DNA from 2 places in the Streptomyces sp. NPDC049837 genome. Region 2 is predicted to be linked to the other one. Evidence: riboswitches for the same ligand, from Rfam matches in the RefSeq annotation. Region 2 holds a riboswitch; the other holds the start of a gene.
The links. A riboswitch is a leader RNA that binds a small molecule or an ion and turns the genes downstream of it on or off. The one in region 2 is predicted to bind ZMP and ZTP.

Region 1 (11,102 bases), on a different contig from region 2:
TCAGGTGCCACCGACAGCTCGGGAACGGATGCGGGCGACCGCGGCGGTCACCGTGAACGAGGCGTCATGAATGAGACGAGGAACACAGCGCGCTCGGCGCCCCGGCGGTGTCGCGGCCGGGGCGCCGACGGGGCGCGTTACGCCGGGATGCCGGGGGCCGGGTGCTCGGCCATCAGGGCGGCGACCTCGGCGCGGATCGTGGCGAGGGCGTCCTCGTCGCCGGTGCGGGCGGCGGCGACGCCCCGGTCGATCCAGTCGGCGACGGCCGCCATGTGCTGCGTACCGAGACCCCGGGAGGTGAGCGACGGGGTGCCGATGCGGATGCCGGAGGGGTCGAAGGGCTTGCGCGGGTCGTAGGGGACGGTGTTGTAGTTCACGACGATCCCGGCCCGGTCCAGGGCCTTCGCGGCGACCTTGCCCGGCACGTCCTTGGGGGTGAGGTCCATCAGGATCAGGTGGTTGTCCGTGCCGCCGGAGACCAGGTCGAAGCCGCGGGCGAGGAGCGCCTCCGCGAGGGCCCTGGCGTTGGCGACGACCTGGTGGGCGTAGTCCCGGAAGGAGGGCTGGGCCGCCTCGTGGAGGGCGACGGCGATGGCGGCGGTGGTCTGGTTGTGGGGGCCGCCCTGGAGCCCGGGGAAGACCGCCTTGTCGATGGCCTTGGCGTGCTCCTCGCGGCACATGAGCATCGCGCCGCGCGGTCCGCGCAGGGTCTTGTGGGTGGTCGTGGAGATCACGTCCGCGTGCGGCACCGGCGAGGGGTGCGCGCCACCGGCGATCAGGCCGGCGATGTGGGCGACGTCGGCGACCAGGACGGCACCCGCCTCACGGGCGATCTCCGCGAAGGCCGCGAAGTCGATGGTCCGCGGCAGGGCGGTGCCGCCGCAGAAGATGACCTTGGGGCGCTCCTTGAGGGCGAGGTCGCGCACCTCGTCGAAGTCGATGAGCCCGGTGTCCTGGCGTACGCCGTACTGCACGCCCCGGAACCACTTGCCGGTCGCGGAGACGCCCCACCCGTGGGTGAGGTGACCGCCCATGGGGAGGGCCATGCCCATCACGGTGTCACCGGGCTCGGCGAAGGCGAGGTAGACGGCGAGGTTGGCCGGGGAGCCGGAGTAGGGCTGGACGTTGGCGTGGTCGACGCCGAAGAGGGCCTTGGCCCGGCCGATGGCGAGCAGCTCGACCTGGTCGATGTTCTGCTGGCCCTCGTAGTAGCGCCGGCCGGCGTAGCCCTCGCTGTACTTGTTCTGGAGGACGGTGCCCGAGGCCTCCAGGACGGCGTGCGAGACGTAGTTCTCGCTCGGGATCAGCCGCAGGGTCTCGGCCTGGAGCCGCTCCTCCGCGCCGACGAGCGCGGCCAGTTCGGGATCGGAGGCGGACAGGGCCGGGTGGTGGGCGGGAAGGGGAAGGCTGGTCATGGCGTCCTCCAGGGGGCCGGCAGCACGGACGAGGTCTCCGGGTGCCCAGGCGGGCGGCACCCTCGTGTGGTCTGCCGCGCACGGCTCCCCCGGGGTCGCTTCCCCGTACGCCAGTCGCCGCGCGTATCCCTTAGCCTAGCCGCCACCCGGGGCGCGAGGTTTCTTCGTCCGCATGTCGAGCGACGATAGAAAGAGGCGCCACTCCCGCCCCACGCCGCAGGACGAACGGAGATCCCGTGTCGAGCACACAAGACGCGATCGCTTCCGCCGAGGCGCACAGCGCGCACAACTACCACCCGTTGCCCGTCGTCGTGTCGTCGGCGGAGGGTGCCTGGATGACCGACGTCGAGGGGCGGCGCTATCTCGACATGCTCGCCGGCTACTCGGCGCTCAACTTCGGCCACGGCAACCGGCGGCTGATCGAGGCGGCGAAGGCGCAGTTGGAGCGGGTGACGCTGACGTCGCGGGCGTTCCACCACGACAGGTTCGCCGAGTTCTGCACGCGGCTCGCCGAGTTCTGCGGCATGGAGATGGTGCTGCCGATGAACACCGGGGCGGAGGCGGTGGAGACCGCCGTGAAGACCGCCCGCAAGTGGGGTTACCGCGTCAAGGGCGTGCCGGACGGCATGGCGAAGATCATCGTGGCGGCGAACAACTTCCACGGCCGCACGACCACCATCATCAGCTTCTCCACCGACCCCGAGGCGCGGGCGGACCACGGCCCGTACACGCCGGGGTTCGAGATCGTGCCGTACGGGGACCTGACGGCGATGGACGAGGCCATGACGGACAACACCGTGGCCGTGCTGCTGGAGCCGATCCAGGGCGAGGCCGGGGTGCTGGTGCCGCCGCCCGGGTATCTGCCGGCGGTCCGGGAGCTGACCCGGCGCCGGGACGTGCTGTTCATCGCGGACGAGATCCAGTCGGGCCTGGGGCGCACGGGCCGGACGTTCGCGTGCGAACACGAGGGCGTGGTCCCGGACATGTACCTGCTGGGCAAGGCGCTGGGCGGCGGAGTCGTACCGGTGTCGGCGGTCGTGTCGAGCGCGGCGGTGCTCGGGGTCCACCGGCCGGGCGAGCACGGGTCGACGTTCGGCGGGAACCCGCTGGCGTGCGCGGTGGCGCTGGAGGTGCTGGCCATGCTGCGCACCGGCGAGTACCAGCAGCGCGCGGCCGAGCTGGGCGACCACCTCCACCACGAGCTGGGGCTCATGGTGGGCGGCGGCGCCGTGGAGGCGGTGCGCGGCCGTGGCCTGTGGGCCGGCGTGGACATCGTGCCGAGCCTGGGCACGGGGCGGGAGATCTCCGAGAAGCTGATGGACCGCGGGGTCCTCGTGAAGGACACCCACGGCTCGACCATCCGCATCGCCCCGCCCCTGGTGATCAGCAAGGAGGACCTGGACTGGGGCCTGGAGCAACTGCGCCAGGTGCTGCGCTGACGGTTCAGGGCAACGCGCGGCACAGGGCGTCCAGGGCGCCCGCCCAGGCGCTGTCGGTCGGGGTGGCGTAGCCCACCACCAGGGCATCGCGGCCGGGCGGGACGTCCGGGTGGCGGAAGCGGTCCAGGCCCTGGACGGCCAGGCCCTGCCAGGCGGCGGACTGGACGACGGACCGCTCCATGCCGGGCGGGAGTTCGAGTACGGCGTGGAGGCCGGCCGCGATGCCGGTGACGCGGATGTCGGGCGCCCGCTCGGCGAGCGCGGCCACGAGCTGGTCGCGCCGCCGGCGGTAGCGCAGCCGCATGCCCCGCACGTGCCGGTCGTACGCGCCCGAGCGGATGAACTCCGCCAGCGTGAGCTGGTCCAGCGCGCTCGACACCCATTCGGAGTGGCCCTTCGCCGCCAGTACGTCCCCCACCAGGGCCTCCGGCAGCACCATCCACCCCAGCCGCAGCCCGGGCGTCAGCGACTTGCTCGCCGTACCGAGGTAGACCACGCGCTCGGGGTCCAGGCCCTGGAGGGCGCCGACCGGCTGGCGGTCGTAGCGGAACTCGCCGTCGTAGTCGTCCTCCAGGATCAGCGCGCCCGTCCGCCGCGCCCAGTCCACGACCTCGGCGCGCCGGTCCGGCGGCAGCGCGCCCCCGAGCGGGAACTGGTGCGCGGGCGTCATCAGCACCGCGCCCTGGCGGCCCAACGCGCCGACGCGCGTGCCGTGTTCGTCGAACGGCAGCGCGGGCGTGCGCAGACCGGCCTCGGTGAGCAGGTTCCAGTGGATGTCGAGCCCGTACGACTCGACGGCGACGTCCCGCACCTGGCGCCCGCGCAGCACCTGGGCCATCAGGCGCAGCCCGTGGACGAAGCCGGAGCAGACGACGATGCGGTCGGGGTGGGCGTACACGCCCCGGGCCCGTGCCAGGTAGTCGGCGAGGACGGTACGCAGCTCGATGCGGCCGTGCGGTTCGCCGTACCCCAACGCCTCGTGCGGGGCGGACGTCAGAGCGCGGCGGGCCGCCTTGAGCCACTCGCCGCGCGGGAACGATCCGAGGTCGGGCGTGCCGGGGTGCAGGGTGTGCGCGGCGGGGCGGCGGACCGGCGGGCGCCGGACCGGCACGGGGCCGGCCTGGGCACCCCCGCGTGACGCGCCGCGCGACCCGCCGCGTACCCCCGTGCCCGGGCCGGGGCGCGGGGCGGCACGCCGGGCCACGCGCGTGCCGGAGCCCTGCCGGGCGGTGAGCCAGCCCTCGGCGACGAGTTCGGCGTACGCGTCGGCGACCGTGTTGCGGGCGATGCCCAGGTCGGCGGCGAGCGACCGGGAGGACGGCAACCGCGTCCCGGGGGCGAGCCGCCCGGTCCGGACGGCCTCCCGCAGCGCGTCCATCAGGCCGGACCGCAGCCCCGGGCCGCGTAGCTCCACATGCAGGTCGGCCCCGAAAGTGGCCCAGGAATCCGTCATGGAAGTGGACCATACCCCTGCGCCACAATCCCCGTAGGGTCATAGCCATGACGACGACAGAGACGACTGAGACGACGACCGCCGAGTACGCCACCGAGCACACCCCCCGCCTCGCCTGGGCCCAGCAGGCACCCGACGTCTACAAAGCCATGGTCCGGCTGGACGCGGCCGCCCGGCAGGGCGTCGACCCGGTCCTGCTGGAGCTGGTGAAGATTCGTGCCTCGCAGCTCAACCACTGCGCCTACTGCCTGGACATGCACACCAAGGACGCCTTGGCGGCCGGTGAGTCGGTCGAGCGGATCGTCCAGCTCAGCGCCTGGGAGGAGTCGCGGCACTTCTACACCGAGAAGGAGCTGGCGGCGATCGAACTCACCGAGGCGATCACCGTCCTGACGGACGGTTTCGTGCCGGACGAGGTGTACGAGAAGGCCGCCAAGCAGTTCGACGAGACCGAACTGGCCCAGCTCATCGCCGCGATCACCGTCATCAACGCCTGGAACCGGTTCGCCGTCTCCACCCGCATGGTGCCGGGCCACTACACCCCGGGCCAGTTCAAGGGCACGGCCAAGTGACGGACGCCGTCGCCGCTTTCCGCGCCCTGCACCACGGCCGGGCCCCCGAGGAGCCCCTGGTCCTGCCCGGCCCGTGGGACGCGGCCAGCGCCCGGGCCTTCGAGGAGGCCGGGTTCCCGGCACTCGCCACGCCGTCCGCGGGGGTGGCGGCGTCGCTCGGGTACGAGGACGGGGCGACGCCCGCCGACGAGATGTTCGCGGCCGTCGCCCGGATCACCCGCGCGGTGTCCGTCCCCGTGTCGGCGGACGTGGAGGGCGGCTACGGGCTGGCGCCCAAGGAACTGGTCGCCCGCGTCCTGGACGCCGGCGCGGTGGGCGTGAACCTGGAGGACTCCCGCGCCGGAACGCTCAGGGACCCGCGCGCACACGCCGACTGGCTGGCGGAGGTACGGGCGGAGGCGGGCGGCCACCTGTTCGTCAACGCCCGCGTGGACACCTTCATCCGGGGCCTGACCGACCCGGAGGACGCCATCGCCCGGGCGCGGCTGTACGTGGCGGCGGGCGCCGACTGCGTCTACCCCATCGGCGTGCCGCCCGAGCACATTCCGGCGCTCCGGGCGCGGATCGACGGGCCCATCAACGTGGCCCCGTCCCCCGGCGGCCCGCCGGTCGCCGAGCTGGGCCGGCTGGGTGCCTCGCGGATCACGTTCGGCCCGGGGCTGCTGCACCGCGCGATGGACGCGGTGCGGGACATCGCCGCTCAGGTGCGGCGCAGCTCGTAGACGGTGTTGTCGCCGTCCTCGGCGGCCTTGGTGAAGCCGGCGCGGGTGACGACGCCGTGCGAGGGGGTGTTGCCGTGGTCGACGGTGGCGCGCAGCACGGTCACCCCCGGCCGGGCGAGGGCCCAGTCGGTGAGGGCGCGCACGGCCTCGGTGGCGTAGCCGTGGCCGCGGGCGCCCTCCACCAGGTCGTAGCCGATCTCCGCGCGGCCGTCGGCGTCCGGGGCGGCGTGGAAGCCGATGGCGCCCACCGCGCGGCGGTCGGAGGCGCGGACGATGGCGTACGTGCCCCAGCCGGGGCGGTACGTCCCCGCCTCGCCGGCCTCGGTCACCATGCCGGCGGCGAACCGGGTGCCCTCCGGCGGCCCGCCGTCGGCCCACGCGAAGCCACCGGTGCCGCCGCCGTGCAGGTCGGCCGCGACGTGCGGGGAGACCTCGCACAGCACCAGGCGTCCGGCGGCCACCGGGTCGGCGTACCAGCGCCAGACGGCCGGGCGCGGCCGGTCGTCCAGCTCGGCCCGGCCCGTCGCCCAGAGCAGGGTCCGCCAGGGGTCGTCCGTGCGCGGGACGTGCGGGAAGAGGGCGTCCAGGACGCGGGCGGGCAGGTGACCGGGCGGCCGCCAGCCGGGGACGCCGAGGGCGCCGAGGATGTCGTACGTGTGGAGCAGCGCCTCGACGACGCCCATCGCCGCGAAGCCGCCCGGCCCGGCCATGCCGTACGGGTGCCAGGCCCGTACGTCGTCGGGCGTGGTGCGCACGGCGGCGGACAGCAGCCCGCCGGTCGCCTCGATGACGCGGACCAGCCCGGCGGGCGTGGCCCCGGGCCCGGCGCTGATCTCGAAGGGGGCGTAGGAGTCGGTGGCCCGGCCGGTCAACTGGGTGGCGTAGCCGATGAAGTCGTCGGCGACGTGGACCGCCGTGTCGTAGCAGCTCCACTCCAGCCCGGCCGCCGCGCCGGTCCAGTCCCGGTCCGCCACCTCACGCAGAGCGCGGGCGGCGACGGCGACCGCTTCGTCGACGTCCTGTGCCGCCGTGATCGTCATGGCCGCGACCCTACGGCCGTACGCCCGGCGGAGCCACCGGTTTTCGCGGATAACCGCTGGGCCGCGCTGTGGCGTGTGATCCATCCTGGGATCCGTACGCACGTGCCCTTCGAAGGGATTGATCCGTGACCACCGAACGCATCGACCCGCCGCTGGTCGGCGACGAACGCGGGATGCTGCGCGCCTTCCTGGACTACCACCGCGCCACCCTCGCCATGAAGTGCGACGGCCTGTCCGACGAGGAGCTGCGCCGCCGCTCGATGCCGCCGTCGACGCTCTCCCTGCTGGGCCTGGTCCGCCACATGGCCGAGGTGGAACGCGCCTGGTTCCGCCGGACCATCAACGGCGAGGACGTTCCGCTCGTCTGGTCGCCCGAGGGCGACTACCAGGTGGCGTACGACGCGACGGCGTCCACCCGCTCGGAGGCGTTCGCCGCCTGGCAGGAGGAGGTCGAACACGCCCGCCGCATCGAGGAGTCGGCCCCGTCGCTCGACGTCACCGGCCACAACGCCCGCTGGAACGTCGACGTGTCCCTGCGCCACGTCATGCTGCACCTGATCCACGAGTACGCCCGCCACAACGGCCACGCGGACTTCCTCCGCGAGGGCGTCGACGGCACGGTCGGGCCGTGATCCCCAAGCGCGTTGACATCGACCGCACTTGAGGTCGGAGGCTGTTCGCCGTAACGAACTCCGTAACGAACTCTCAGCCGCTTGGAGAGACATCATGAGCCCTCAGGTCACCGGCGTCGCCGTCCCGCAGGCAGACGTGGACGCCATCGTCGCGTTCGTCGCCGGCGTGCAGCACGCGCAGCAGAACGCCCTGCCCGACGCGTTCATGAGCGGGTTCCGCCAGGACGCGTTCTGGACCACCGCCCACGGGAAGCGGCTGACCGGGTACGAGGAGATCAGCGCCTTCACGCACAAGGTCCTGCCCGGCACGATCGACCACGACGTGACCGCCACCTACGAGGTCGAGCACATCCTGTTCGTGCGCCCCGACGTCGCCGCGGTCAAGGTGCGCCAGCGGCCGGTCACCCGCGACGGGAAGCGGCTGGACGAGGTGTTCCAGGGGCAGGCGGACCCGGAGTCGCTGGTGGCCGCCAACCCTGACGCGGTGCCCGGCACCCCGCTGTACGTCCTGGCCAAGGACGACGGCGTATGGCGGGTCGCCGCCGCGCAGAACACCAAGGTCATCGACCCGGAGACGCTCGCCGCGGGCTGACCAGGCGGAACCGCGCGGGGCGATTCGCCCGATTATCCTGGTTATGTGGACGATCGCGGTGAGCAGAGGCCACGCGACGACGGAGTGCGTCCGGAGATCCTCGCCTCCTGGCAGCGCTCGAAGTCGCTGGGGATCGACACCGAGGGCGGCGCCGCCCTGCCGGTCGAGAGCGACCTCGATCCGGACTCCCGGCTCATCAGAGCCGCCGCACCCGTGCTGGAGCACCTGTGCGAGCGGTTCTCGGGGCTGCCCGTCACGGTGACGCTGGCCGACGCCAAGGCGAACATCGTGGACCGGCGGGGCGACCCCGACGGGCTGGAGCTCATGGACGCCGCCTCGCTGGTGCCGGGCGCCAATGTCGACGAGCGGTTCATGGGCACCAGCAGCGTCAGCATGGTGCTGAGCACCCGGTCACCCTTCGTGGTCGTCGGCCAGGAGCACTTCCTCCACAACCTCAAGGAACTGACCTGCATGGCCGCCCCGGTGCGCGACCCCGTGGGCGGCACCGTGCAGGGCGCGGTCAACCTCTCCATACCCCGGGAAATGGCCCGGCCGGGCATGGCGCTCGCCCTCCAGGACGCCACCGACCGCATCGCGGAACGCCTGCTGGAACTGAGCACGGCCCGCGAGCGCAACCTGATGAGCTCCTTCCTCCGCGCCAGGGAGCGCGGCGAGCACGCCGAGCTGCGCCTCGGCTCCGGCGAACTCACCCCCCTCGGCGCGGCGGCGCCCCGGCTGGCCCCGGAGGAGCGGCTGGCGCTGCTGGAGAACGCCATCGAGCTGATCTCCTCCAGCGACGAGACGTTCGCCGAGGTGTCGCTGGGCGGCGGCCGTGTGGCGACGCTGCGCCGCCGGGAACTGCACCACGGCGACGCGGAGGGCGCGGCCGTGGAGGTCACCTTCCGGGACGCGGGTGATACCGGCACCGGCGCCCGCGCCGCCGGCCTCGCCGGTACGGGGGCCACCGCGACCGCGCCGGACGGCCGTGACGTACCGCTGCTGCGGCAACCGCCGGACGTGCCCCGCGAATCGGCCGAGGAGGCGGACGGGGCCGACGCGTGGCTGCTGCTGGTGGGCGAGCCGGGCGTCGGCCGCCTGGCCGCCGAGGCGCGCGGGCGGCTGGCGCTGCTGAACGAGGCGGGCGCCCGCCTCGGCACCACCCTGGACGCACGGCGCACCGCCGAGGAGCTGGCCGAGATCGCCGTACCGCGCTTCGCCGACGTCGTCGTGGTCGACCTGGTCGAGAGCGCCCTGGCGGGCGAGGAGTCCCCGGCCGGGGACGAGGTCACCGGCGCGGCGCTGCGCCGGGCGGCGGTCTGGGCCGGCGAGGACTCCCGTGACGCGCGGATCGGCCGCCTCGGCGAGCGGGTCGCCTACCCGCCCGGCACCCCGCAGGCCCGGTGCCTGGCCGGCGGCCGGCCGGTCGCGGACGCGGTGCTGACGGCCGCCCTGACCGGGCCCCCGGCCGGCGACGAGCACCCCATCGACCTGCTCGGCGAGGGCGTGCACTCCTACCTGGGCGCCCCGCTGCGCGCGGGGGGCGCCGTGCTGGGCCTGGCGGGGTTCTACCGGCGCGGCAGGACCAGGCCGTACGAGGAGGACGACCTGACCCTGGCGGGCGAGCTGGCGGCGAGGGCCGCGATCAGCGTGGACAATGCCCGCCGCTACAGCCGGGAGCACCAGGCATCCCTCACCCTCCAGCGGAGCCTGCTGCCGCGCGAGACGCCCCGGCTGACGGCCGTCGACGTCGCCTCCCGCTACCTGCCCGCGGACGCCCGGGCGGGTGTGGGCGGCGACTGGTTCGACGCCATCCCGCTGTCGGGGATGCGCGTGGCCCTGGTGGTCGGGGACGTGGCCGGTCAGGGCCTCCAGGCGGCGGCCACCATGGGCCGGCTGCGGACGGCGGTGCACACCCTGGCCGCCATGGACCTGCCGCCCGAGGAGGTGCTGAGCCACCTGGACGACCTGGTCAGCCGTACGTCCGGCCCGGCCCACGAGGAGGACCCCGCCACGGCGGCGACCTGCCTGTACGCCGTGTACGACCCGGTGTCCTGCCACTGCACGGCCGCCAGGGCCGGTCACCCGCCGCCCGCGCTGCTGCCACCGGACGGCCCGCCCCGGCTGCTCGACCTGCCGGCCGGTCCGCCCCTGGGGCTCGGCGGGCTCCAGCCGTACGAACCGGCCACCGCCGATCTGCCCGAGGGCAGCCTGCTGGCGCTGTACACCGACGGCCTGCTCAAGGAGAGCCGCGGCTTCGGCGACACCGACACCGACGCCCGCACCAAGCAGCTCCTGACCGCGCTCACCGGACCGGAACCGTCACTCGAGCGCATCTGCGACCGGGTCACGGCCACCCTCCTGCCCGACGGCCCCCGCGACGACGTGGCCCTGCTCCTGGCCCGCGTCCACGCGCTGCCCACCGACCGGGTCGCCTCCTGGGAGCTGCCCTCGGACCCCTCGGTGGTGGCCGAGGCGCGGTCCCTGACGCACCACCAACTCGCCGAATGGGGCCTGACGGACCTGGACTTCAGCACCGGCCTGGTGGTCAGCGAGCTGGTCACCAACGCCGTGCGCTACGGCGGCCAGGGCCCGGTGTGCCTCCGCCTGCTCCGCGACGGCTCCCTGATCTGCGAGGTCTCCGACCGCAGCAACACCTCCCCCCGCATCCGCCGCGCGGCCACCACCGAAGAGGGCGGCCGCGGCCTCTTCCTGGTGGCCCAGTTCACCAAGAGCTGGGGCGCCCGCTTCATGCCCCAAGGCAAAACGGTCTGGGCCGAACAGGTCCCGCCCACCGACCAGCGCCACGCCCCGGAACCGGACGAGCAGTCCCTCCTGGCCATGTTCGACGACCTCTAGCCCCTACGGCAGCCACGCCCGCCAGGTCGGCTCGTTGGCCTTGACCCACTTTTCGGCGGCCTCCTCGGGCGAGAGCTTCTGTTCGGCGATCATCAGGGACACGTCGTTCTGGGCCTCCGTCGTCCAGCGGAAGTTCTTCAGGAAGGCGGCCGCCTTGCCGCCCTTCTTGGCGAAGTCGGCGTTGAGGAACTTCTGGAGCGGGGTGTGCGGGTAGGCGCAGGCGACCTTCTTCGGGTCGGCGTCGCAGCCCTTCTTGTGGGCGGGGAGCTTCACCTCCGTCATGGGGACCTTCTCGAAGAGCCACTGGGGCTTGTACCAGTACGTCAGGAAGGGCTTCTTCTCCTTGGCGAACTGCTTGATCTGGGTGATCTGCGCCGCCTC
Region 2 (11,102 bases):
GGAGCCCGGCCACCAAGTGCCGTTGGACACCCTGCTCAACGCCGAGCGGGCCTACCGCTCCACGCCCGACTTCGAAGCCGACCGTGAGTTCTGGACGGCGAAGATGGCCGGTTGGCCGGGAGCCGTCCGGCCAGGTATGCCCGGGCCAGGCGCGGCGGGCCGGGACATACCCGGCCGGACGGGCATCGGCCGGACGGGCATCGGCCGCACAGGCATCGGCCGGACGGGCATCGAGCGGATGGGCATCGACCGGATGAGCGGGGCACCGGTGCACGGTACGTCCCGGATGCCCGAGGACCGGGTGGCCGCCCTCCGGGCACGCGCACGCGAACTCGACGTCCCCTGGACCGTGGTGGCGACCGCCTCCGCCGTCCTGCTGGACCATGCGCGCACCGGCGGCGGCGACGAGGTCGTCGTGGGGTTCCCAGTCGCCGGCCGCACCCCCAAGACGGCGGGCGCCGTTGCCGGTGCGGCGTCGAACGTGCTCCCGCTGCGGGTACCGGTCGACCTGCGCCGGCCGGCCGCCGAACTGATCCGGACCGTCGGCGAGGCGATCGCCCTCGCCCTCGACCACCAGCGCTACCGGTACGAGGACCTCCGCCGTGACCTTGGCTTCACCGGGTCCGCGCACGCGCCGTACCAACTGCTCGCGAACATCGTCCCCTTCAGCTTCGGCCGCAGTTTCGCCGGGCGGCCGATGACCCTCAGACAGCTCAACACCGGCGCGGTCGAAGACCTCTCCGTCATGATCAGGCCGGAGCGCGGCCGGGCCGGCCTGATGGTGGAGGTGCACGCCGACGCCGGGCGGTACGAGCCCGAGGAGGTCGCCGCCGAGGCCGACCGCTGCGTACGCCTGCTCGACCAGTTGGTCGACGAACCCCGGCGCCCCGTCGGAGAGCTGGATCTGCTGGCACCGGAAGAGCGCAGGCTGCTCGTACCGCGCATCGGCACACCCGCACCCCCCTCGCCCCGTACACTCCCCGAGCTGTTCGAACACTGGGCCGCACTCACTCCGCACGCCCCGGCGGTCCGCCACGGCGACCGGCAGCTCACCTATGCCGAGCTCAACGCGCGCGCCAATCGGCTGGCCAGGACGCTGATCCGGCGCGGCGCGGGACCCGAACGCACCGTCGCCGTCCTGCTGCCCCGCTCCGAGGACCTGGTCACCGCGATCCTGGCGGTGTCCAAGACCGGCGCGGCCTACCTCCCGCTCGACACGGGATGGCCGCCGGAGCACACGGAGCGGATCCTCGCCGACGCCCAGCCGGTATGCGTTCTCTCCGGGACGGACCCGACGGGAGCTGCCGCGACCGCACCCTCGCCGGCGATGAGCGTCGCGGACCTGACCGTCGCGGACCTGAGTCACGCCGACTTGAGCGACGCGGACCTCAGCGACGCCGACCTGAGCGACGCGGACCGCAGCGACGCCGACCTGAGCGACGCGGACCGCACGGGGCCGCTGACGCCCGACCACGCCGCATACGTCATCTACACCTCGGGATCCACCGGCCGCCCCAAGGGCGTGGTGGTCCCGCACCGCGGTCCGGTGGCACTGTTGCGGGCGGGAGCCGCCGAGTTCGGTTTCGGCCCCGACGACACCTGGACGATGTTCCACTCCTGTGCCTTCGACTTCTCCGTGTGGGAGATGTGGGGCGCCCTCGCGCACGGCGGCCGGCTGGTGGTCGTCCCCCGCGAGGTGAGCCGTTCCCCCCACGCGTTTCTCGACCTGCTGGTGCGGGAGCGGGTGACGGTGCTCAATCAGACTCCCTCCGCCTTCCGGTCGCTGGAGCAGGCCGACGCCGAAGAGCCGGCGCGCGGGCGGGAACTGGCCCTGCGCTGGGTCATCTTCTGTGGTGAGGCCCTCTCACCCGCCGTCGTGCGTTCCTGGTACGGGCGGCACCAGGACTCCGCGCCCGTCTTGGTCAACATGTACGGCATCACCGAGACCGCGGTCCTCTCGACCCGGCTCGACCTGGACCGCGACCACGGCACGGCGCGGACCGTCCCGATCGGCAAGGCCATCGCCGGCACCCGGCTGTATGTGCTGGACGGCCGGCTGCGCCCGGTACCCCCCGGGGTGGCCGGTGAGCTGTACGTCGCGGGTTCCGGTGTGGCCAGGGGCTATCTTCACCGCTCCGCACTGACGGCGCAGCGCTTCGTGGCCAACCCCTTCGGCCCTGCCGGGTCCCGGCTGTACCGCTCGGGCGACCTCGTACGCGCCCGTCAGGACGGCTCACTGGAGTACCTCGGCAGGGCGGACGACCAGGTCAAGATACGTGGCTTCCGGGTCGAACCGGCCGAGATCGAGGCGGCGCTGCTGGCCGCACCCGGCGTGGCGGGCGGCGCCGTGCTGGCGAGCTCCGGCGTTCCGCGGGACCCCGCCGGCATGGACGCGGACGGCGGTCAGGGAGCCGACGGGGCGGCGCAGTTGGTGGCCTACGTCGTCCCCACCCGCGAGGCGGCGGCAGACGATCCGGGGCGGATCCCCGCCCGGCTGCGGGAATGGCTGCGCGCGCGGCTTCCGGCGCATCTCGTCCCGTCCCTGTTCGTCCCGCTCGACAGGCTGCCGCTCACCCCCAACGGGAAGCTGGACAGGGCGGCGCTCCCTTCCCCCCACGCCCGCGCCCACACGCCGTCACGCGCCCCGGACACGCCGCTGGAAGCCGCACTGGCCGGGCTGTACGCCGACCTGCTCGCCGTGGAGCGGGTGGGCGCCGACGACGACTTCTTCGACCTCGGGGGTGACAGCCTGAGGGCGACACGGCTGGTCACCATGGTGCGCCGAGCCGGCCTCGGCGCCCGGGCGGAGCTGGATGTCAGGGACGTCTTCGCCCACCCGACCGTCGCGGGGCTCGCCGCTCACCTGGGCGACACGACTCATCCGGGCGACACCTCCGTGCCGCCGGGGACCCGGCCCCTCCCTCGGCTCCCGTCGGCCGGGGACCGCGGCACCGAGCCGGTCCCGCTCTCCTTCGGCCAACGGCGCTTCTGGTTCCTGCACAAGCTCTCCGGCCCCGACAGCACCTACAACGTTCCCCTGGTGCTGCGCTGGGACGGCGAGCTGCACCAAGGGGCGCTCCGTGCCGCCCTGGGCGACCTCATGGCCCGGCACGAAACCCTGCGTACCCTCGTTCAGCAGCGGGACGGCCAGGCGGTCCAGCACATCCTGCCGGTCACGGCCGCGCGCCCGGCACTCACGGTCGAATCGGTCGCCCCGGACCGGCTACCGGACGCGTTGAACGCCGCGGCCGGCCGGCCCTTCCGCCTGGAGAGCGAACTTCCCCTGCGCGCGGTCCTCTTCACCACCGACACCTCACGCGGGCAGACGCTGCTCCTGCTGCTCCACCACATCGCCTGCGACCGCGCCTCGCTGCCGCGGCTGCTGGACGACCTCGGCACCGCGTACCGGGCCCGCGTCAGCGGTGCCGCCCCGGGCTGGCCGCCGTTGCCCATTCAGTACGCCGACTTCACCCTGTGGCAGCGTGAACTGCTCGGCCCCGACGACGAGCCCAGCGCCCTGCGGGCCGGTCAACTCGCCTACTGGGACAAGACCCTGGCCGGTCTGCCGGAACGCATCCCGCTACCCGCCGACCGTACGGAGCAGGCGCCGTCCGGGCGCCCTTCGCACAGCGCCGGCGACACGGTGGCTTTCACCGTCCCCGCAGACGTACACGGGCAGCTCCTGGAGGTGGCCGCGGACGAGCAGGCCAGCCTCTTCCTGGTGGCGCACGCCGGACTGGCGGCGCTGCTCACCCGCCTCGGCGCGGGTACGGACATCCCGATCGGCACGGCGGTGTCCGACCGCGCGGACGCGGAGCTCGACGGCCTCGTCGGCTTCTTCGTGAACACACTCGTACTGCGCACCGACACCTCGGGAGCACCGACCTTCCGCGAGCTGCTCGCCCGGGTCAGGCAAGCCGATCTGGAGGCCTTCGCCCACCAGGATGTGCCCTTCGACCTGGTCGTGCAGGCGCAGGGGCCACGACGGGCGGCGAGCGGGCAGGCGGTGTTCGGCCGGGCCTTGTTCCAGGTGATGCTGGTTCTCACACCATCCCTCCCCGCAAGGCTGGAGCTACCGGGCCTGTCCGCCACGGTGGACCTGGTCGGCAGGGGTTCCGCCGGGTTCGACCTGACCTTCGGCCTGTTCGAGCGGCGGGACGCCGACGGCACCTGCCACGGCCTCGACGGTGTCGTCGAATACCGGACCGAGCTGTTCGACCGGTCCACCGTCGAAGCCCTCTGCACCCGCTTCACCCGGCTGCTGCGTACGGTCGCCGCCACCCCGGACATCCCGGTCCACGACATCGCCCTGTCAGAGCCGGAGGAACACTGACGGCTGCCCACCGAGTGACCTGCGGCCCCGCTACCTCCTCCGTGGCCCCGCAATGACGCTTCCCGGCCTCGGGCCCGGCATGACCCGCGCGAACCGGGCTCACCTCTGTGCAACCGCGCTGGCGCCCCACATGGCCTCACTCCGCCCCCGCACTTGCCCCCGGTACACCACCGGCAGCACACCCGTTACCGTCGGCCCTGTGCCCCGTACGGACTGCGGCGAGCGGGGCGCCGGGATATATGGGAGCAACGCGGCCTCGTGGTCGGCCATGGCCGATGGCCGGACGCGGCACGTCGGGTCACTGTCCTCCATGGGCCGCTTCACTCGTCGTTGCCTCGGCATGACAGCCGGTGGTTCGCCCGACGTCGCGTCGACGTACGCAACGTGGTCCGCGCCGCAAGGCCCACGGCGACCGGGACGGCACCCGCGCTCTGATCGAGGTTCTGCTGCTGGGCCGGCATCTTCACCACGAATACCTGGTGGCCGGGCTCGCGGCCGCCCTGCGGGCCGGTGCTCTGACTGCGGACGCGGTCCCGCTGGAGGCCCGTAAGGCCGCCGAGGCCGACGAAGCACCGCCCACTACGGCAGATCCGGAGCCGGACCGGGCGAGGGTGACGTTCCTAACCGAACGGCGGCTGGCCCACCTGCCGCCCGACAACCGGCCGCTGCCGTCCGTCGGGCCTACGACTGGCTGCTGCGACCGAGGCAGCGGCCGGACCGATCCGCCGTCGAGGGAGACAGGCCATGACGACGTTCAAACGCCACCGCGGACCTAACCGAACAGGCCGCGGACGCGGCCGTCGACCAGGCATGCCGCATGCTGCGGCTGCCCACCATCCAGGCCGTCGCACTGGGCACCGAAGCCGCGATGGCCTGACCGGCATCTTCCCTGGTCAGGCGCCCTTTTGCTGCATCTAGAAGAAGCCGAGCTTCTTCGCCGAGTACGACACCAGCAGGTTCTTCGTCTGCTGGTAGTGGTCCAGCATCATCCGGTGGCCCTCCCGTCCGATGCCCGACTGCTTGTAGCCGCCGAACGCCGCGTGCGCCGGGTAGGCGTGGTAGCAGTTGGTCCAGACCCGGCCCGCCTGGATGGCGCGTCCGGCGCGGTACGCGGTGGTGATGTCACGGGTCCAGACGCCGGCGCCGAGGCCGTACAGGGTGTCGTTCGCCGTCGTGACGGCGTCGTCGAGGTCGGTGAACGACGTGACCGCGACGACCGGGCCGAAGATCTCCTCCTGGAAGATCCGCATCCGGTTGTCGCCCTCGAAGATGGTCGGCTGGACGTAGTAGCCGCCCGCCAGTTCACCGCCGTACTCGATCCGCTGACCGCCCGTCAGGACCTTGGCGCCCTCCCGCTGGCCGATGTCGAGGTACGAGAGGATCTTCTGGAGCTGCTCGTGGGAGGCCTGGGCACCGATCATCGTGTCCGTGTCCAGGGGGTGACCCGGGACGATGCGTTCGGTGCGGGCGACGGCGGCCTCCAGGAACTCGCTGTAGTGGCCGCGCTGGATCAGCGCGCGTGACGGGCACGTGCACACCTCGCCCTGGTTGAGGGCGAACATGGTGAAGCCCTCCAGGGCCTTGTCGCGGAAGTCGTCGTCCGCCGCCCATACGTCGTCGAAGAAGATGTTCGGCGACTTGCCGCCCAGCTCCAGGGTGACCGGTTTGAGGTTCTCGGAGGCGTACCCCATGATCAGCCGCCCCGTCGTCGTCTCGCCGGTGAAGGCGATCTTGGCGACGCGGGGGCTGGAGGCGAGCGGTTTGCCGGCCTCCGCGCCGAAGCCGTTGACGATGTTCACCACGCCCGGCGGGATGAGGTCGGCGATCAGCCCCATCAGCACGTGGACGGACGCCGGTGTCTGCTCGGCCGGCTTGAGGACGACCGCGTTGCCCGCCGCGAGCGCCGGGGCCAGCTTCCAGGCCGCCAGCAGCAGGGGGAAGTTCCACGGGATGATCTGCGCCACGACACCGAGCGGTTCGTGGAAGTGGTACGCGACGGTGTCGTCGTCGAGCTGGCTCAGCGAGCCCTCCTGGGCACGCAGCACACCCGCGAAGTAGCGGAAGTGGTCGACGGCCAGCGGCAGGTCGGCGGCGAGCGTCTCGCGGACCGGCTTGCCGTTCTCCCAGCTCTCCGCGACGGCCAGCCGCTCCAGGTTCGCCTCCATCCGGTCGGCGATCCGCAGCAGGACGTCCGCCCGCTCCGCCGGGGCGGTCCGGCCCCACGCCGGTGCCGCCGCGTGCGCCGCGTCCAGGGCGCGCTCGACGTCCTCGGCGGTGCCCCGCGCGACCTCGGTGAACGGCAGGCCGTTCACCGGGCTGGGGTTCTCGAAGTACCGGCCGCGAGCGGGCGGCACATGGGCGCCGCCGATCCAGTGGTCGTAGCGCGACTCGTACGAGACGATCGCGCCCTCGGTGCCGGGCGCTGCGTAACGGGTCATCCGGGCCTCCCTGGTACCGCGCCGTCGGCCGGCGCTCACGGTGAGGCTGGTGAGGCTAGGGACGCGGACGTTGCGACCGCGTTGCGCCCGACACCCCGGACAGCTCCGCCTCCAGGGCGTCCAGACGCGCCCGTACGGGGGCAAGGCCACCCGCCGGTACGGCCGCCGCCAGCGCCCGCCACACCTCCAGGTCGTCCTCGCCCCACGGGCTGTGCGCCCAGTCGGCGAGCAGCACCGGGTCCCCGCGCGCGACCAGCGCGGCGCGCAGCCCGTCGGCCAGCCGCCGCCGCAGCCGGGTCACCGCCGGTGCGCACGAGCCGGGCAGCAACGGCCCGGCGTACCCGCGCAGCGCCGAGGCGACCGCCCCCGAGGCCACCTTTCGCTCCACGGCCTCGAAGTCCGCGTCGACCGGCGCCGCCAGCCGGTACGGGCGCGAGCGCAGCAGCCCGGGCGTCAACACGGCACGCAGCCGGGACAGTTCGGCGCGCAGCGTCACCGGGGTGACCGACTCGTCCTCGTACAGAGCGGCGAGCAGCTCCTCACCACCCATGCCCCGCGGCTGGTGGGCGAGCACCACCAGGATCTCGCTGTGCCGGCGGCTCAGCCGCGTCCGCCGCCCGCCCGCCACCAGCACCGCCTCGTCCCGGCCGAGCGCCGACAACCGCAGCCGGTCACCCGCCGGCGGCACCGGGGTCAGCAGAGCGAGCTGCGACTCCGCCGCCCGCGCCACCGCCTGCACGAACGCCAGGCTGTGCGGATGCGCCAGCCGGTCCCCGCCCGTGATGTCCACCGCGCCCAGCAGCCGCCCGGTACGGGGGTCGTGCACCGGCGCCGCCGCGCACGTCCAGCCCTGCACCGGCCGCCGGAAGTGCTCGGCGGCGAAGACCTGCACCGGCCGGTCGACGGCGATCGCCGTACCGGGCGCGTTCGTCCCCGCGACCGACTCGGCCCACCGCGCGCCCGCCACGAAGTTCATCCGCCCCGCGCGGCGCAGCGTCCCCGTGTGCCCCTCCACCCACAGCAGCCGCCCGAACGCGTCGCACACCGCGACCAGATGCTCCCCGTCCCTCGCGTACGCCCCCGTCAGCTCCCGGATCACCGGCATCACGGCCGCCAGCGGATGCCCCTCCCGGTACGCCGCCAACGCGTCCTCGTCCAGCTCCACGCACGCCGCCCCGTCCGGACACACCCGGGCCCGCGCCGAGCGCCGCCAGGAAGCGGCCACCACCGGCCGCACCACCGGCCGCACCGACTCCGGCGGCCGCCCGCCCGCCGTGAACGCCTCGTGCGCGCGGCGCAGCGCCCCCGCCCGCTCCACGGGATCGGCACCCCGCTCCAAGGCCACCCAGGGGTCGTCCACAACGCCTTCCCCCACCACGCCCTCCCCACCGACGCCTTCCGCGCCATCCTTTACGTCCCCGGCCGGCCTCACAAGCGATCCACGAGCAGGCTCCCGGGACGTGGCGCGGAACCGTCCCGTAGAGTGGGCGGCGGGCCGTGACTGGCGCTTGGGTGGAGTACCACCGGGGAGCGGCCCGGCGGACCGACGCCATTGCCGCGCGCCTGGGCGATCCACTGACGACCGCTCAGGAGACCGCCATGTCCGCCAACCCCACCACCGCCCGCCTCATGGACGGCAGCGGCCTCGCCCGCCGCCTCGTCGAGGAGACCGCGGCCCGCGCCGCCGGCATCACCGCCCGCACCGGCAAGCGGCCCTGCCTGGCCACCGTCCTGGTCGGCGAGGACCCGGCCTCCGTGACGTACGTGAAGATGAAGCGGGCCCGCTGCGAGAAGGCCGGAATCCGCTCCCGCCACATCGAGCTGCCCGCCACGACGACCACCGCCGAACTGGTCGCCACCCTCCAGGACCTCTCGCGCGACCCCGAGGTGCACGGCATCCTGCTCCAGCACCCGGTCGGCCCGGGGATCGACGAGCGGGCCGCGTTCGAGGCGATCGCCCCCGAGAAGGACGTCGACGGCGTGACCTTCAGCTCCTTCGCCACGATGAGCTTCGGCCTGCCCGGGTTCGTCTCCTGCACGCCCGGCGGCATCATGCGGCTGCTCGACGCGTACGACGTCGACCCGGCGGGCAAGCGGGCCGTCGTCGTCGGCCGCAGCGCCATCCTCGGCAAGCCCGCCGGAATGCTGCTCCTGGCGCGGAACGCGACCGTCACGTACTGCCACTCGTACACCGCCGACCTCTCGGCGGCCGTACGGGAGGCCGACATCCTCGTCGCCGCCGTCGGAAAGCCCCGCTTCATCAAGGGCGAGGACATCAAGCCGGGCGCCGTCGTCATCGACGCGGGTTACAACCCCGGCAACGTCGGTGACGTCGACTTCGAGTCCGCCGCCGCCCGCGCGAGCCTGATCACCCCGGTGCCGGGCGGCGTCGGCCCGATGACCATCGCGGTGCTGCTCGCCCAGACGGTGGACGCGGCGGAACGACAGCTCGGGTAGTTCCACGGCGCCGGGCTTCAGGGCTTCAGGGCTCCAGGGCTCTTGCGGCTCCGGGCTCCAGGGCTTCCGGGCCCGGGGCTTCTGGGCTTCCGGGCAGGCCCCAGGCCTTCTGGGCTCCAGAGCTCCAGAGCCCTGTGCTTCTGGGCTTCCGGGCTCCAGAGCTCTTGGGGCTTCAGGGCTCTTGCGGTTCAGGCCGTCATGGCCAGGGCCGGTGCCGGGCCCGGCCGGGTGCTCCGAGCCGGCCCCGGCCGGGCGCGCCACGGCCCCGCCCAAGCGGGCCGTGACGCCGTGACGTCAGGCTGACGTCAGACCGACGTCAGGCGTCGTCCGTCGGCACGCCCGCCAGGGCGGCGGCCGGGTCGGGGTCGGGCGGGCCCGCCGGGGTCCAGCGGCCGGACTCCTTGCGGTACGGCCACCAACGCCCGTCGCGGTCCAGCCGTACCTGTACGCCGGCGCCGGCCACCGTCCAGCGGCCCGGGCGGTCCGCCCGCAGGGTTGGGCGCTCGGCGTCCTCCCACGAGGCGGCGAGCAGCGCCTTGGCCCGCGCCAGCAGCTCCGGACCCGGCGTCCAGTCCTCCTCCAGTACGGCGAGCGCGTCCGCGCCGCCCAGCCGCCACGCGCGCGTGGCGACGTCCAGGTCGGCGCGCCGGCGGCCGGTTCCGGCGGCGAGCCGGTCCAGGGCCTCCGGCACCCACGCCGCCGAAGCGGCCAGCCGCACCGCGTCCTGCTCCGCCGTCAGCGGCGCCTCCACCGGCCGGTGCCCGTGCCCGGCCGCGAGCGCGTCCACCAGCATCCGGTGCGCCCGCGCCGCCGCGTCCGCCGCCAGCCGCTCCAGCGCGGCCGGATCGACGCCCGGGGCGGGCCGGGCCTCCGTGTCCAGCGACGGGGGCTCCCCGGGCGTCTCCGGGACCGGGGGCGGTGCGGGCAGCGGCGGAAGGATGTCCCGCGCGGCGAACGCCTCGTCCGCCCGTACCCCATCGGCTCCGACCGTGGCGGGCTGCGCCTCGTCCCGGTCGGTACGTTCCGCCCGCTCGACCCGTTCCGCCCGCGCCACACTCCGTACCTGCAACTCGTCCAGCAGCCGCCGTTCCCCCCGGCCCCGCATCAGCAGCAGCACGAAGGGGTCCTGGTCCAGCAGCCGCGCCACCTGGTAGCAGAGGGCCGCCGTGTGCGGACAGTGGTCCCACGCGTCACACCCGCACTCGGGCTCCAGGTCACCGATCCCGGGCAGCAGCTCGACGCCGGCGGCCGCTGCGTCCTCCACCAGGTGCGGCGGCATGTCCCGGTCCAGGAGGGCGGCGATATGGCCGGCCCGGTCCACCGCCATGTCCAGGAAGCGGTCCCACTCCTCCTCGGTCAGCTCCTGCAACAGCACATCACTGCGCTGCGCGGTGCCGTCCCGGTCCTTCACGACCGCCGTGATCCGCCCCGGGCGCACCGATACGGCACCCACCGCGCCGTCCCGCGCCTGCTTGCGGCCCTTCTTCAACTGCGCCCCGTCGAGCGCCGTGTCCTCCAGCGCCTTCAGCCAGGCCCGGCCCCACCAGGTCTGCGCGAAACCCTGCCCACGCGCGGGAGGCAGCGCCGCGAACGTACGCTCCATGTCCTCGTCACGACTCATCGGGCGCTCCCTCGTACTCCACGCAGCTCCACCAGTTCCGCCAGTTCGGCGTCGGTCAGTTCGGTCAGCCCGGTCAGGGCGTCGTCCCCGCCGGAGCCCAGTACGGAGTCCGCCAGCTCCTTCTTGCGCGCCAGCATGCCGGCGATCCGGTCCTCGATCGTGCCCTCCGCGATGAGCCGGTGCACCTGCACGGGCTGCGTCTGCCCGATGCGGTACGCCCGGTCCGTGGCCTGCGCCTCGACGGCCGGGTTCC

Region 1: linked by a shared signal. The riboswitch ahead of glyA (serine hydroxymethyltransferase) and the one ahead of AB0J57_RS01040 (bifunctional 5,10-methylenetetrahydrofolate dehydrogenase/5,10-methenyltetrahydrofolate cyclohydrolase) in region 2 are both predicted to bind ZMP and ZTP.

What each region holds. Positions count from the first base shown of each region.
Region 1 is NZ_JBFAMP010000009.1:320,935-332,036, reverse strand. It holds gene glyA (serine hydroxymethyltransferase) at 138-1,415, opposite strand; ZMP/ZTP riboswitch at 1,452-1,543, opposite strand; gene rocD (ornithine--oxo-acid transaminase) at 1,652-2,854, shown strand; gene AB0J57_RS25190 (PLP-dependent aminotransferase family protein) at 2,859-4,307, opposite strand; gene AB0J57_RS25185 (carboxymuconolactone decarboxylase family protein) at 4,355-4,879, shown strand; gene AB0J57_RS25180 (isocitrate lyase/phosphoenolpyruvate mutase family protein) at 4,876-5,601, shown strand; gene AB0J57_RS25175 (GNAT family N-acetyltransferase) at 5,580-6,641, opposite strand; gene AB0J57_RS25170 (DinB family protein) at 6,767-7,273, shown strand; gene AB0J57_RS25165 (SgcJ/EcaC family oxidoreductase) at 7,368-7,865, shown strand; gene AB0J57_RS25160 (SpoIIE family protein phosphatase) at 7,911-10,721, shown strand; gene AB0J57_RS25155 (ABC transporter substrate-binding protein) at 10,725-11,102, opposite strand, start outside.
Region 2 is NZ_JBFAMP010000001.1:199,579-210,680, reverse strand. It holds gene AB0J57_RS01060 (amino acid adenylation domain-containing protein) at 1-4,333, shown strand, start outside; partial or broken gene AB0J57_RS01055 (AAA family ATPase) at 5,078-5,177, shown strand; gene adh (aldehyde dehydrogenase) at 5,248-6,771, opposite strand; gene AB0J57_RS01045 (GAF domain-containing protein) at 6,827-8,131, opposite strand; ZMP/ZTP riboswitch at 8,259-8,347, shown strand; gene AB0J57_RS01040 (bifunctional 5,10-methylenetetrahydrofolate dehydrogenase/5,10-methenyltetrahydrofolate cyclohydrolase) at 8,371-9,228, shown strand; gene AB0J57_RS01035 (SWF or SNF family helicase) at 9,545-10,849, opposite strand; gene AB0J57_RS01030 (DEAD/DEAH box helicase) at 10,846-11,102, opposite strand, start outside.